Regions from separate parts of the Cryptosporangium aurantiacum genome, predicted to be linked through region 2. Evidence: riboswitches for the same ligand, from Rfam matches in the RefSeq annotation. Region 2 holds a riboswitch; the other holds the start of a gene.

Region 1 (7,689 bases), on a different contig from region 2:
GTCCAGCTCACCCGCGAGGTGCACCGCTCCCGGGAACTGCTGGTCAGCGCCCGGGAGGAGGAGCGGAAACGGCTCTACCGGGACCTCCACGACGGGCTCGGACCGGCGCTGGCCGCGCTCGCGCTGCAGATCGAGACCGCGCGGGAACTGCTTCCCCCGGACGCCGACCGGGCGGGCGCGCTGCTCGATCGGGCGCTGCCGCGGCTGCAGGAGACCGTGCAGGACGTCCGCGGTGTGGTGCACGGGCTCCGGCCACCCGCCCTGGACGACCTGGGGCTGGACGGGGCGCTGACCGAGCTCGGCAGCCGCTTCGCGCCGCGGTTCCCGGTCGACGTCGTGGTCGAGACCGGGGCGGCGTTGCCGGCCGCGGTGGAGGTGGCGGCGTACCGGATCGTCGCGGAGGCGCTGACCAACGCCGCGCGGCACGCGGAACCGCGCGCGGTGCGCGTGTCGGTGACCCGCTCGGACACCGGCGACCGGGTGCGGGTGGTGGTCACCGACAACGGCCGCGGCCTCACCGCGCCCGCCACGCCCGCCGGCCCCGCGGCGCCCGCCGGCCCCGCGGCGCCCGCCGGCCCCGCGGCGCCCGCCGGCCACGCCGCGATCGGCGGCCCCGCCGGTTCCGCGGCGCAGGCTGGGCCGGGTGGCCTCGGCGCGCTGGCTGCGCCCGCCGGTCTCGGCGGCACCGGGGTCGGGCTGACTTCGATGCGGCATCGTGCGGAGGAGCTCGGCGGTACGTTCACGCTCGGACCCGGCGACGACGGGCAGGGCACGCGGGTGGAGGCGGAGTTGCCGGTGACCGTGCGATGACGATCCGTGTGATGATCGTCGACGACCACCCGCTCTACCGGGAAGGCCTGGTCACCGCACTGGCCGCGATGCCGGACGTCGAGGTGGTGGCCGAGTGCGCGGACGGCGCCGCCGCCGTGGCCGCGGTCGACGACGCCGCGCCGGACGTCGTCCTGATGGACCTGCAGATGCCCGGGCTCACCGGGATGGAGGCCACCAGGCAGGTCGTCGACCGGCGGCCCGGTACCGCGGTGCTCGTGCTCACGATGCTCGAGGGCGACGACGCGGTGTTCGCCGCGATGCGCGCCGGCGCCCGCGGTTACCTGCTGAAAGGGGCGGGACGGGCGGAGATCGCGCGGGCGATCGAGGCGGTGGCGGGCGGCGAGGTGGTGTTCAGCGCCGGGGTCGCGAGCCGGGTGCTGGCCTGGTTCACCTCCGGTGGGACCCAGGCGCTGCCGTTCCCCGAGCTGACGACCAGGGAGCGGGAGATCCTCGACCTGGTCGCCCGCGGCCTGACCAACAGCGCGATCGCCGGGCGTCTGTTCCTGTCGCCGAAGACCGTGCGCAACCACGTGTCGAACGTCTTCACGAAGCTCCAGGTGGCCGACCGCGCCGAGGCCGTGGCGCGCGCCCGCGACGCGGGTCTGGGCCGCTCCCTGCCCGGCTAGCGCCGAGCACCGGCCCGGGCGGCCCGGGCAACGGCTCGGGCAGCCGTGCCCGTGGCCCAGGCACCGGCTCGGGCAGCCGTGCCGGGGGCCCGGGCAACGGCCCGTGTATTCGGGCCTCGCGCCCTCGAACCCGGGACGCCGGGCGCGGCACCGTGATCTCCGGTCGGCCCCGGCGTTTCGGGGCTCGCCCACAGGGCCGGAGACATGAGGAGCAGGGACAGCAGCATGACTACGTACACCACCCCCGGCGCGGCAGTGCCGCCGCGTCAGCAGCGCAGGGACGTCGGGAACAGCCGGGCGTGGGCCGCCACCGGCCTCGCCGCAGGCGTCACCGGCTTCGCGTCGATCGTGGCCAGCCTCCAGATCGACGCCGCGTATCTGCCGGAGACGATCGGCAAGCCGAAGGAGGTCGTCAAGGCGCTGGCCGACCAGACGACCTGGATCCTGATCAACCACACGTTCACGATCGTCACCGCGCTGCTCCTGCTGGTGTTCGCCGCCGGGCTGAAGCGTCGGCTGGAGGCGCAGGCGCCGGTCGGCAGCCTGCTCCCCGCGGTGGCGTCGTCCGGGCTCGGTCTCGTCTCCGTCGCCGGCCTGCTCGGCAGCGGCCTGACCACCGAGTTCGTGTTCGGCATCCACGCGCCGGAGGGCGAGCTCGTCCCGGAGAGCGCCGACTTCTACGCGCACTGGGTCGCCACGATCTCCTGGCTCTGGGTCGGCGCGGGCGTGGCAGGCGTCGCGATCGCCGCGGCGGCGCTGCGACACTCTGCCGCGCCGCGCTGGATCGGCTGGGTGGGCGCGATCCTGGGCGGGCTCACGCTGGTCCTGGGTGTCTCGCCGGTGCAGTACATGGCCGGGTTCACCGGGCCGATCTGGCTGCTGGTCACCGCGCTCGGCTTCGTGCTCGCCGACCGCCCCCGCGCCTGACCCGCCCGGGAGCGGCCCGCGCGGGGCGGCCGCGCGCCGCGGCCCGCGCGGCCCGGGCCCGTCGGGAGCGGACTGGCGAACGGTCCGATTCCTGACTTCGCTAACGGCTAGCCGACCGTACAGTCGGCGAGCACATGAACCGATCGACGATCTCCCCCGAGAGCGCCCTCACCAGCCACAACGGCGGTGCGGGCGCTCTCGGCGCGCCCGACGGACTACCCCGCACGGCGGCCACGATCGCGATCGTCTCCTGGCTGCTGGCCGGCGTGTCGACCGTGCTGCTGATCGTGGCCCGCCCGCCGGTCACCGACAACCTCTGGTACTTCCTCGTCGACGTCACGGTCGCCGTGGTGTACGGCCTCGTCGCCGGGCTCACGCTGTCGCGGCGTCGGCATCCGGTGCCGTGGCTGGTCGCGCTGATGTCCGTCGGTTGCGGCCTCGCCGCGTTCGGGTTCGCCTGCGAGTCCCTCGACGCACGGCGGCCGGTGCCCGGCATGGTGGTGATCGAGTGGCTGCAGACGCTCGGCTGGGTGCCCGGCACGCTGGCGATCTTCCTGATCGTGCCGTGGCTGATCCGCGATCACCGGCTCGGATGGCCGGCCAGGGCCGGTGTTGTCGCCGGGATCCTCGCAGCGACCGCGTTCATCGTCGCGCAGGTGTCCGCGGCGCTCACGCCGTTCCTCGTCTCCGCGGGCGCGGTCGTGCTCGTCGGCCTGGTGACCGCCGCCGAGGTCACCTGGCGCTGGCGGCGCGGGCCGGTCGACGAGCGGATCGGGCTCGGCTGGCTGGCGGTCGGCGTCGCGGTGATGGCGCTGTCGTTCGTCCCGATGATCGCGTCGGTGATCTACCCGCTGCCGATCTGGGTGACGCCGGTCCTGCACCTGATCGCGCAGGCCGTGTTCCCGGCGGCGATCCTCGTCTCGGTACTGCGCCAGCGGATGTGGGGCCTGGATCTGGCGATCAGCCGGACCGTGCTCGGTGGCCTGCTCACCGTCGGTCTGGTCGTGCTCTACACCGCGGTGACCGCGGTGCTCACCCGGTTCCTCCCCGGCGACGGCCTGGCCCAGGTGGTGGCGGCAGCGGTGGTCGCGGTCGCGGTGCAGCCCTCGCGGCTCCGGTTGCAGCGTCACGTCCGCCGGTTGGTCTACGGTGACGCCGCAGAGCCGGAGCGAGCCGTCCGTCGCCTCGGGCGCCACCTCGGCGGGGCCCAGAGCGCCGAGGAACTACTGAACGGCCTGGTCGAGAGCGTCGGCCACGCGTTGCGTCTGGAGTCGGTGACGCTCGACGTCGAAGGCGTGCGCGCGGCGGCCTGGGGCACCGCGACGTCGCTTCCGCTGGTGGTGCCGTTGGAGCACCGCGGCGACGAGGTCGGTCTGCTCAGCGTGACCGCACCGCCGGGGGAGGCCCTGGACACCCGCGCGCTGCGCGCGCTCGACGAACTGGTGTCGGTGGTCTCGGCCGGCGTCGTGCTCGCCCGCGCCTCCCAAGACTTGGCGGACGCCCGGCAGCGGCTGACGTCGGTCCGGCTGGAGGAGCGGCGGGTCATCCGGCGTGAGCTGCACGACGGGCTCGGGCCGTCGCTGGCGGGCATCCGGCTCGGTCTGCAGGGCGCCCGCAACCTGATCGGCCGCGATCCGCAGGCGGCCGGGACGCTGCTCGCCGCGCTCCAGGACGAGCTGGACGGCCGCGTGAACGACGTCCGGACGCTGTCGCGCAACCTGCTCCCGCCGATCCTCGACGAGCTCGGGCTCGCGCCGGCCCTCGCCGAGCTGGCGGCCCGGCACGCCCAGGGCAGCCTCGACGTGCGGGTGCGGTGCGAGGGCGCCGAGGGGCTGTCCCCGCAGCTGGCGACCGCGGTCTACGGCATCGTGGTGGAGGCCGTGATGAACGTGGCGCGGCACGCCGAGGCGTCCCGCTGCGACGTCGAGGTGACGATCGACGCGCAGTCCGTCCGGCTCGTCGTCGAAGACGACGGAACGGGTTTCCGGGCGGACGCGGTCGCCGGCGTCGGGACCCGCTCGATGCGGGAGCGCGCCGAGGAGCAGGGCGGTGCGTTCGAGATCGGTCCGGCCGCGAACGACGGGACGCGGGTGGCCGCGGTGCTTCCGCTGTGATCCGGGTCGCGGTCGTCGACGACCATCCGGTGTTCCGCCTCGGGATGGTGGCGCTGCTCGCCAGCCTCGACGCGGTGGACGTGGTGGCGCAGGCGGCCTCCCGGGAGGAAGCGTTGGCGACGATCGGGCCGGACGTCGACGTCGTGATCATGGACCTCCACCTCGGCGACGACTCCGGCACCGAGACGACCAGGGAACTCGTGCGACGGATGCCGGACGTGCGGGTCCTGGTCGTGACGATGCTCGAGGACGACGAGTCGGTGGTCGCGTCGGTCCGCGCCGGGGCTCGGGGTTACCTGCTGAAGGGCGCGACGCCGGCGGAGGTCGAGCGGGCGGTGCGTGCGGTGGCGAACGGCGAGGTGATCCTCGGACCGCAGGTGGCCGCGCGGGCGATGACGTACCTGTCCGGCGCGCGCACGGCCGGGCCGCTGCCGTTCCCGGAGCTCACCGACCGCGAGCGGGAAGTCCTGGACCTGGTCGCCCGCGGCTACGACAACACGACGATCTCGCGCCGGTTGGTGTTGAGCCCGAAGACCGTGCGGAACCACGTGGCCAACGTGCTGACGAAGCTCGGCGTCCCGAACCGCTCGGAGGCGCTGTTGCTGGCCAGGGATCGCGGGCTGGGCGCGGCGACCTGAGGTGTTACTCCTCTGAGCTGGGGTAACCCGGAGTAACGGGTTCCCGGCGCTGGGGGTGCCAGATGTTCTTCACCGACCGGACGGAAGCAGGACGGGCGTTGGCCGCTGCGGTGGCCGAGCACCTGACTGCGCACGGCGGTGCGCACCACGTGCCGCTGGTGCTCGGGCTGCCGCGCGGCGGTGTCCCGATCGCGCGGACGGTGGCCGCTGCGGTCCACGGTGAGCTGGACGTCGTCGTCGCGCGGAAGATCGGGGTGCCGTGGCATCGGGAGCTCGGCGTCGGCGCGGTCACCGTCGACGGCCCGGCGCTGTTCGACCAGGCCCTGCTCGGGCAGGTCGGCCTGCGGCTGGAGGACCTGGACGCGGACGTGGAGCGCGAACGGGCCGAGGCGCGCCGCCGCACCGAGCGGTACCGGGGCGGACGGCCGGCGCCGGTGATCGCGGGGCGGACCGTCGTGGTGGTCGACGACGGGCTCGCGACCGGAGCCACCGCACGCGCGGCGCTGCGGCGGGTCCGCGCCGAGAACCCCGCGCACCTCGTTTTCGCGGCCCCCGTGTGCGCGCCCCAGGCGGTGGCGATGCTCGGCACCGAGGCCGACGCCGTGGTCTGCGTCAGCGCGCCGCCGGAGTTCCGCGCGGTCGGGTTCCACTACCGCGACTTCCCGCAGCTCACCGACGAGCAGGTGGAGCAGGAGCTGCACGCCGCCCGCCAAGACAGCGCCGCACTCCGCCTCTGAGGGAGCACGACAACAGAGGGTGGTCCCGGCATCCGTCCGGACCACCATCTGTGGTCGTGGGTGACGCGCGTCTCGCGGGGTGGGCGCCCTTTGACGGCGGGGCGGACCGTGAGTCAGAGTTACCCGCGAGCGGAGGGCAGGAAGACCGGTGAGAATCCGGCGCGGTCCCGCCACTGTTACCGGGGAGCCGACCTCACCCAACGGTCACGGCCGGACACGGCTGGAAGGCCGAGGACACGCGTCGATCCGGGAGCCAGGACACTGTGTCCGCTCCCTGCGAGCCTGCTCGCAGGACACCCACACGCGGGCGTGGACACCCGCGGGAAGGACCCTGGCATGCCCTCGTGCGTGACCGGCGGGTGACACCGCCGTACCCGTTCTCCGCAGTCGTCGGACTCGACGACCTGCGCCTGGCGTTGACGCTCAACGCCATCTCGCCCGCCATCGGCGGCGTCCTGGCCCGGGGTGAGAAGGGCACCGCAAAATCGACCGTGGTGCGTGCGCTGCACGCGCTGCTGCCCCCGATCACCGTCGTCGCCGGGTGCCGATTCGCCTGCGACCCGGCCGCCCCCGACCCGCAGTGCCCGGATGGTCCGCACGGCGACGTGCTCCCCGAAGCCCGGGCGGCGCGGCTCGTGGAGCTGCCCGTCGGCGCCACCGAGGACCGTCTCGTTGGCGCCCTCGACCTGGAGCGCGCGCTCACCGAGGGCGTCCGCGCCTACCAGCCGGGTCTGCTCGCGGCCGCGCACCGTGGCGTCCTGTACGTGGACGAGGTGAACCTGCTCGCCGACCACCTCGTCGACACGCTCCTCGACGCGGCGGGCATGGGCCGCGCCTACGTCGAGCGTGACGGCGTCTCGGTGCGGCACGCGGCGCGGTTCCTGCTGGTCGGCACGATGAACCCGGAAGAGGGTGAGCTGCGGCCGCAGCTGCTCGACCGGTTCGGGCTGACCGTCGAGGTGACCGCGAGCCGGAATCCCGCCGAGCGGGCCGATGTGGTCCGGCGGCGGCTGGCCTACGAGGCCGACCCGGAGGGGTTCGCGGCCCGCTGGGCCGCGGAGGACGCCTCGCTGGCGGCCCGGATCGTCGAGGCCCGCACCCGATTGGCGGACGTCGTCCTGAGCGACGCCGCCCTGCGGCGGATCACCGCGGTGTGCGCCGCTTTTGACGTGGATGGGCTCCGGGCGGACCTGGTCACCGCGCGGACCGCGGTCGCGCTGGCGGCGTGGCACGGGCGGGATCACGTCACCGACGACGACATCCGGCGCGCCGCCGAGCTCGCGCTGCCGCACCGCCGCCGCCGGAACCCGTTCGACGCGCCCGGGCTCGATCAGGACAAGCTCGACCAGGCGCTGCGGGACGCCGCCGAGAACGATCCCGACGAGGACCCCGACGGCCCCGATGGCGGCGGTCCCGGCGACGGCGGCCCGGATGGCCCTGACGACGGTGGCCCTGACGACGGTGGCCCCGGCGGAGCCGACGGCCCGGACGGTGGCACCGAGCGGAACGACCCGACCGCGGACGCACCGGGAACCCCGTCGGGTACACCGCCGGGCACTCCGGACGGCGGCGGGCCCGACGTACCGGCCGGGCCGGTTCCGGCCGGCCGGCCGTCGGCCGATGGTGCGGCTGACGCACCGCGGCTACCCGGGCCGTCCCCGGTCGAGCAGGCGGCGGTCCGGGCGGCGTCCCCCTACCGCACGAAGCTGCTCACGGTGCCCGGCGTCGGCCGGAATCAGTCCGACGCCACCGGCCGGCGCTCGCCCGCCGAGTCCCGCCGTGGCCGGGTGGTGCGCGCCACCCGTACGGACGGCCC
Region 2 (7,689 bases):
TCTGGGCCGACGCCGTCCGCCTCCGCCAGGTGCTGGACAACCTTGTCTCCAACGCGGTGAAGTACAGCCCGCACGGCGGGGAGGTCGTGATCCGGGTCCGGCCGGAGCCGGACGCGGTGGACCTGACGGTCAGCGACACCGGCATCGGGATCCCGGAGGCCGAACGCGCGCGGCTGTTCCACCGCTTCTACCGCACCTCGACCGCCCGCAACCACGGCATCCCCGGCACCGGGCTGGGGCTGACGATCGTCCGGGCGATCGTCGAGGCGCACGGCGGCACGATCGGGATCGCCGACACGACCGGGCCCGGCACGACGTTCGACGTCCGCCTGCCGACCACGGCGCCCGCGGAGACGCCGGACTGACGCTCCCGAGCCGCCCCGGATCTGCACCGGTCCCGGTGCGGCACGACACCGATGGTTCTCTCAGCGCGGGCTCCGACCGCGGTCCGCTCCGAGAGGACTCCGATGATGAAGGCGTTTGCTCCGGCCACCACGCTGGCCGAACCGCGAGTTCCCACGACCGGAGCGCAGGTCCTCGTCATCGACGACGACCCCGACATCCGGGCGATGCTCGAGTGGGCGCTCTCCCGCTCCGGCCTGGACGTGGCCACGGCCGTCGACGGCCGCACCGGCCTGGCGGCAGCGAGCGCGCTCCGCCCGGACCTGATCGTGCTGGACGTCATGATGCCCGGCCAGTCCGGTCTGCTGGTCTGCGACCAGCTGCGGCGTACTTCCTCGACGATGACGACGCCGATCCTGATGCTCAGCGCCGCACCCACCGAGACGAACATGGCCTGGGGCCGGGAGGCGGGCGCCAACGCGTTCCTGGCCAAGCCGCTCAGCCCGGCGCTGCTCACCGCGCACGTCCACCGGATGCTCGACGAGGGTCCCGCCACGCCGCCGCCGTGGCACGCGCCCCGCTCGCGGTGACCGGATCCGCGATGGACGAGTCCCTCGAACTCGCACGCCTGGCCGCGCTGCACAGCTACCAGCTGCTCGACCGGCCGCGCCCCGCGGTGCTCGACAACCTCACCGGGCTCGCCGCCGCGCTGTTCGACACCCCGATGTCGGCGGTGTCGCTGATCGACCGGGACCGGCAGTGGTTCGCGGGCAAGACCGGTCTCGCCGGCGACCAGATGTCCCGTGCCGTGTCGTTCTGCGCGCACACGCTGCCGGACCAGAGCCTCGTGGTGGTGCCGGACGCCCGGCGGGACGACCGGTTCGCCGAGTTCCCCACCGTGCTCGGCGCCCCCCACGTCCGGTTCTACGCGGGCGCGCCGATCGTCGACGAGGACGGGTACGCGCTCGGTGCGGTGTGCGTCATCGACGACCGGCCGCGGGACACCACCGACCGGCTGCTCGACCAGCTGACCGCGCTGGCCGGGCAGGCGGCCGGTCACTTCGCGCTGATCCGCAGCCGGCTGCTGCTGGCCGGTCTCGGCGACGAGCTCGCGCGCGCCGAACAGCGCGAGGAGGACCTCGTCGCGACGATCTCGCACGAGCTCCGCACGCCGGTCGCGTCCATCCAGGGGTACCTCGAGCTGGTGGCCGACGACCCCGCCCTGGCCGACCGGTTCGCCGAGCCGATCCGCCGCAACGGCGATCGGCTCGTCGCGATGGTCGACCACCTGCTGGCCGGGACCCGTCCGGTCCCGACGCTCCCCGCCCCGGTCCGCGCACCGGTGGACCTGCGGGCGGTGGCCGAGGCCGCGATCCGCGGCTGCACGGATCTGGCCGCCTCCCGCGACGTGCCGATCGTTCTCGACGCGCCGGTCGCCGTCCCCGCCGACGCGGACGCGGTCCGGCTCGCCGACGCGACCGGACAGCTCGTCCGCAACGCGGTGCTGTTCAGCCCACCCGGCGCCACGGTGACCGTGCGCGTGCAGCGGTGCGACGACGGGCGGCCGCAGCTGCGCGTCCTCGACCACGGGGCCGGTATCCCGGCGGGGGAGGCCCCGTACCTGTTCGACCGGTTCTCCCGCGGGCGGCACGCGCGGGACTACGCGGTCCCCGGCGTGGGGCTCGGGCTGTCGATCGCGCGGCAGTGGGTGGAGGCGCACGGCGGTGAGCTGTGCTACGAGCCCGCCCCGGGCGGTGGTTCGATTTTCGTCCTGACGTTGCCCCGCAGCACCGAGGAACGCTCGGATCGAACGGTCACGCTCCGGGCCGGGTGAAGCGCACCGTGAGGTGGTCGTCGGACGGGTCGCGCTGCACGGTGGCGCGGACTCCGTAGACCTCGTGGATGCGGTCGGCGTCCAACACCTCGGCGGGCGTACCGGCCGCGACCGCCCGCCCGCGGTGGAGCAGCACCAGCCGGTCGCAGAACATCGCCGCCAGGTTGAGGTCGTGCAGCGCCATGACGGTCGTCACCGGCAGCGCACCGACCAGCGCGAGCAGATCGAGCTGCGCACCGATGTCCAGATGGTTCGTCGGCTCGTCGAGCAGCAGTTCGCGCGGTTGCTGGGCGAGCGCCCGGGCGATCTGGGCGCGCTGGCGTTCACCGCCGGAGAGCGTGTGCCACGCCTGGTCGAGGTGGGCGGTGAGGCCGGTCCGGGCCGCGGCGTCCAGGACCGCCCGGTCGTCGTCGGCGGTCGGGGCGCTCCAGCCGCGGCGATGCGGCGTGCGGCCGAGCGCGATGACCTCGCGGACCGTGAGGGCGACCTCGGTCGTCGCGTGCTGCGCCACCACGGCCACCCGCCGGGCGAGGTCCCGGCGCCGCACCGCGGGCAGCGGCGCGCCGTCGAGCGTCACCAGACCGGCCGTCGGCCGTCGCAGACCGGCCAGGATCCGCAGCAGCGACGACTTCCCGGACCCGTTCGGACCCAGTAAGCCGATCGTGCTGCCCGGTTCGGCGTGCAGGCTCACCGCGTCGACGATCAGCCGGCCGTCCGCCGTCCAGCTCACCGCGTCGGCGCGCAGCGTCATCGTGTCCTCCGGCTCCGGAACAGCACGATCGCGAACGCCGGGACGCCGACCAACGCGGTCACGACACCCACCGGGATCTCCTGCGGCTCGAGCACGGTCCGGCCGAGCGTGTCGACCCAGACCAGGAAGACGGCACCGACCAGCGCGGTCGCCGGCACCAACCGGCGGTGCGAGGGCCCGACCAGCGCCCGCGCGGCGTGCGGGAGCACCAGCCCGACAAACCCGATCGCCCCGGCGGCGCTGACCAGGACCGCGGTTAGCAACGCAGTGACCGTCAGCAGGATCGCGCGGACCACGTTCACCGGAACGCCGAGCGTCGCCGCGGCGTCGGAGCCGAACGCGAACGCGTCCAGCGACAACGCCAGCCCCGCGCACACCAGCAACCCGGCCGCCAGCACCGCCGCGCCCACCGCGACGTCACCCCAGCCCGCGCCGCTCAACGACCCCAGCAGCCAGAACAGTACGCCCCGGGTCTGGCGGGCATCGGCCGACGAGATCACGACGAACGACGTGATCGCGGAGAACAGCTGGGTGCCTGCCACCCCGGCGAGGATCAGCCGGTCGGTGGTACCGCCCGCGACCCGGGCCAGCACCAGGACCAGCAGGAACGCGAGCACCGCACCGGCGAACGCGCCGACGCCGAGGCCGATCGTGCCGGCACCGAGCCCGAGGACCAGCACCAGCACCGCCCCGGTGGACGCCCCCGACGAGATGCCGAGCACGTACGGGTCGGCGAGCGGATTGCGCAGCAGCGCCTGCATCACCGCACCGCACATCGCCAGGCCCGCGCCGCACACCGCGGCGAGCAGGGTGCGCGGCAGCCGCAGGTCCCACACGATCGCGTCCCGGATCCGCGACCGGCCCGACGGCCGCCCACCCAGGTGATCGGTGACCACCGCGACGACGTCCCGCACCGACAGGTCGGCCGGACCGATCGTGATCGCGACCGCGATCGACGTCACGAGGACGCCGATCCCGGCCACCCAGAAACCGAACCGGGACAACTACTTCTGCGCCCAGACCACGTAGTCGTCCAGCAGCTGCCACACGGTCCCGGTCGCACCGAAACCGGCCTGACGCAGCGCGGCGAGCCGGAAGTCCACGGTGGTCGCCGGAGCCGAGGTCCGCGCGCCGTACCGGCGGTCCCGCTCGGCGACGTGCGGGCTGAGGGCCGGGTGGGCGCGCGCGGCGTCCCACCACGTCGCCCAGTCCTCCGCGCCGGCGGCGAACGCCACCTGCTGGGTCCGCTCGTCGTGGGCCAGCGCCACCTTCTGCAGCACCGGATCGCGGTCGTCGAACCGGAAGTGGTCGCCGTCGAGCAGCACGCCACCCGGCGTGAGCAGCGCGTGCACCCGGGCGTAGAGCCGCAGCAGCTCGTCCGGTGCCAGCCAGTGCAGCGCGGTGGTGGAGACCGCGGCCGACAGGGCGCCCAGGCCGTCAGTCCAGTGCGGGTCGAGCAGATCCACGTCGACGACGGTGACCCGCTCGCCGTACTCGGACAGCGTCTTCCTGGCGAGCGCCAGCAGCACCGGGTCGTAGTCCAGGGCGACGACGCGAGCCCGCGGGAACCGCTCGAGGACCCGGCGGGTCAGCGAACCGGGGCCGCAGCCGAGGTCGACGATCGTGGCGTCGCCGCCGACGGTCAGCTCCAGCACGTCGAGCATCGCGGTGAAGCGCTGTTCGCGGCCGGCGATGTACGCGGCCTGCTGGGCGTCCCAGCGCCGGACCAGGTCGTGCAGGTCTGCAGTCATGATGTGTACCCGAGTTTCGTGAGGCCGGCGCTGACCTTCTCCACGGCCTGCACGGTGCGGATACCGGGGTCCATGTCCGAGCCGGAGAGGATGACGTAGCGCTTGTTCTTCACCGCGGTGAGCTTGCGGGCGACCGGGTCGGACTCGAGGAACTCGATCTTCGCCGCCGCGCTGTCCCCGTCGTCGCCGCGGGTGAGGTCGGCGAGGACGAGCACGGTCGGGTCGCGGTCGAGGATGCTCTCCCAGCTGGTCTCCGGCCACAGCTGGGTGCTGTCGGCGAACGCGTTCTTCGCGCCGACCGCGCCGGTCACCAGGCCCGGGGTGCCGCAGCAGCCGGCGATGTACGGCGTCTTCGTGCCGGAGTACCACCAGGCCAGCGTGGTGTTCCTGGCGTCGACGGCCTTCGCGGCGGTGGCCATCCGCTGCGTCAGCGACGTCACCAGCGCGTCGCCGCGCTGCCGGACGTCGAACAGCGTCGCGAGGTCGTCGATCTCCCGGTACAGGTCGTCGATCGTCAGCGCCCGGCTCTGGACGGCGTCCTGCCCGGTGCATTCGCTGGACGACAGGTACGTGGGGATCTTCACCGCGTCGAACTTCGCGCGGTCGGCAACGCCCTCGGGCGTGTAGGTGTACGCGAACGTCGTGTAGACGAAGTCCGGTTCCTCCTCCAGCAGCCGCTCGAACGACGGGAAGTCCTTCGCGATCCGCGGCACGGTCTCGTTCGCGGCGGCCAGGTTCGGCAGCACCGGGTCGCTCCAGGACGCCGTGCCGGCCATCCGGTCCTGAACGCCGAGCGAGAGCAGCAGCTCCGAGGCCGGTTGGCTGATCGACACCGCGTTCTCGATCGGCCGGTCGACGCTCACCTGGCGTCCGCAGTTCGCGACGCTGAGCGGGTAGCCGGGGTCGGCGGCGGACGCGGATCCGGTGTCCTGACCGCAGGACGCAAGCAGCAGCAGGCTCGCGGCAGCCGCGAGCCCATGACGTGACGACATGGGTTCCTCAAAGATCGCGGGCCCGATCGCGAGGCCCGTTGCCGATCCGGCGTCCGGGGCGGACGCCGGTCGCCAGCAGGTCTTCGGACTCGGGTTCGTCCGGCCGCGGCGCCTTCCCAGACCCATCGGTCCAGTGGCCAGTGCCGCGGCCGTCCCCCTCACCGCTGCGCGTCAGCCCCGGAATCGCACCGGGTTCCCTGACCCACTTCGTGGGTTGACTGGCGTCGTGACGATAACAGCCGGGCCGGTCAGGCCCGGCCGCGGATCAGGTACTGCAGCTGCACCTCGTGGTTCGGGGCGACGCCGAGCCGTTGGTCCAGTTCGAGCAGCGCGGTCAGCGGGACGATCTCGACGCCACGGAGCCCGGCCTCCGCCAGCACGTCCGCGGTCTGCTGGATCGACGACGCGGCGGCCAGCGGCAACGCGTCGCGGACCGACGTGTCGTACCAGCGGCCGAAGTTCTCCCCGGAGGCATCGAGCCCGTTCGGGAACCACGTGCTGTCGACGACCGCGAGCGTTCCGCCCGGACGCAGCAGCCGGATCCAGTTCGCTACCGCGATTGCCGGCTCGCGGAGCGTCCACATAACGTACCGGTTGACGACGGCGGCGAAGCTGCCGTCGGGGAAGTCAGGGGCGACCGCGTCGCCCCGCCGGAACACCGGCGGGTTCGGCAGGCCGTCGGCGTGCCTGCGGGCGCGGTCCAGCATGCCCTCGGCCAGATCGATGCCGGTGACGCGGTGGCCCAGACTTGCCAGCGTCAGCGCGACGTGGCCGCTGCCGGTGCCGACGTCGAGCACGTCGGTGGGCGCGGGCGGCAGAGCGTCGGCCCAGATCCGCGCCCAGACCGCGGCGTCGGCCGCGAGCCGGTCGGGTTGCTGCTGGTAGTCGTCGTAGGCGGGGGCGCGTTCGGTCCAGTACTGGTTGATGCGGTCCTGCACGCTCACGCGGGCGCCCTTTCGTCGGCGGGGTGGAACAGGAGGTGGAGGTGGCCGTCGAGTTCGATCCGGCGGATCCCGATGCCGTAGACCGGCTGCAGGACGTCCGGGTCGAGGACGTCGCGCGTCGGGCCGGTCGCGACCACGCCGCCGCCGTCGCCGAGGAGGACGAGGTCGTCGCAGTAGCGGGCGGCCAGGTTGAGGTCGTGGAGCACGACGATCGCGCACGTGCCGAGGTCGCGGACGAGCTGCAGGATCTCGTGCTGGTAGCGGATGTCGAGGTGGTTGGTCGGCTCGTCGAGCAGCAGGTGGGTGGCCTGCTGCGTCAACGCGCGGGCGATGAGGACGCGTTGCCGCTCGCCGCCGGAGAGGGCCGCGAACGGGCGGGCGCCGAGGCGCGTGGCGCCGACACGTTCCAGAGCGTGGGCGGCGATCGTGTAGTCGGCGGGGCTGGTGCGCTGGAACGTCGAGAGGTGCGGGCCGCGGCCGAGCAGCACCATCTCGCCCACGGTCAGCGCGGTCTCGCCACCGGTCTCCTGGACGACGACGGCGAGGCGGCGGGCGGCCTCGCGCGGGGGGAGCGCGGCGAGGTCGTCGCCGTCGACGGTGACCCGGCCGGCCGGGCTGCGCAGCGCGCCGTAGAGCAGCCGGAGCAGCGTCGTCTTGCCGCTGCCGTTCGGTCCGATCAGGCCCAGTACGCGGCCCGGCCCGGCGTCCACGCCGACGCCGTCGAGCACGAGTTTCGCGCCGTACCGCCAGGAGAGATCCGCAGCCGTGATCATCCGAAGCGCCGCACGATCTTCTCCAGGCCGGTGATCGACAGCGGAGTCGGCGGCTCGGTGAAGTTGAACAGCTGCGTCATCACGTTCTTGCTCTTCACCGCGGTGAGCTTCTCCGCGCCGGGGAGCCCGGTGATCGCCTTCTCCACCGCGGCCGGGTCGCCGTCGCTGTAGAGCAGGATCAGCACGTCGGGGTCGCGGCCGAGCAGCTCCTCGAGCGTCACCTCGAACACGCGCTCGTCGACGTTGCCGAAGACGTTGGTGAAGCCGGCGGCCGTCAGCTGGGGGTCGGCCATACTGAGGTT

Evidence for each region. Region 2 has a riboswitch for cobalamin ahead of BUB75_RS35865 (ABC transporter substrate-binding protein). Riboswitches for the same ligand answer to the same signal wherever they lie in the genome.
Region 1: linked by a shared signal. The riboswitch ahead of BUB75_RS16090 (putative cobaltochelatase) and the one ahead of BUB75_RS35865 (ABC transporter substrate-binding protein) in region 2 are both predicted to bind cobalamin.

Annotation. Positions count from the first base shown of each region.
Region 1 is NZ_FRCS01000004.1:366,694-374,382, reverse strand. Features, by position in the region: gene BUB75_RS16120 (sensor histidine kinase) at 1-810, shown strand, start outside; gene BUB75_RS16115 (response regulator transcription factor) at 807-1,457, shown strand; gene BUB75_RS16110 (hypothetical protein) at 1,683-2,384, shown strand; gene BUB75_RS16105 (sensor histidine kinase) at 2,519-4,498, shown strand; gene BUB75_RS16100 (response regulator) at 4,495-5,136, shown strand; gene BUB75_RS16095 (phosphoribosyltransferase) at 5,199-5,873, shown strand; cobalamin riboswitch at 6,011-6,137, shown strand; gene BUB75_RS16090 (putative cobaltochelatase) at 6,218-7,689, shown strand, end outside.
Region 2 is NZ_FRCS01000017.1:2,932-10,620, reverse strand. Features, by position in the region: gene BUB75_RS35895 (sensor histidine kinase) at 1-365, shown strand, start outside; gene BUB75_RS35890 (response regulator transcription factor) at 471-932, shown strand; gene BUB75_RS35885 (GAF domain-containing sensor histidine kinase) at 944-2,176, shown strand; gene BUB75_RS35880 (ABC transporter ATP-binding protein) at 2,157-2,927, opposite strand; gene BUB75_RS35875 (FecCD family ABC transporter permease) at 2,924-3,931, opposite strand; gene BUB75_RS35870 (class I SAM-dependent methyltransferase) at 3,932-4,678, opposite strand; gene BUB75_RS35865 (ABC transporter substrate-binding protein) at 4,675-5,670, opposite strand; cobalamin riboswitch at 5,728-5,908, opposite strand; gene BUB75_RS35860 (class I SAM-dependent methyltransferase) at 5,919-6,614, opposite strand; gene BUB75_RS35855 (ABC transporter ATP-binding protein) at 6,611-7,387, opposite strand; gene BUB75_RS35850 (ABC transporter substrate-binding protein) at 7,384-7,689, opposite strand, start outside.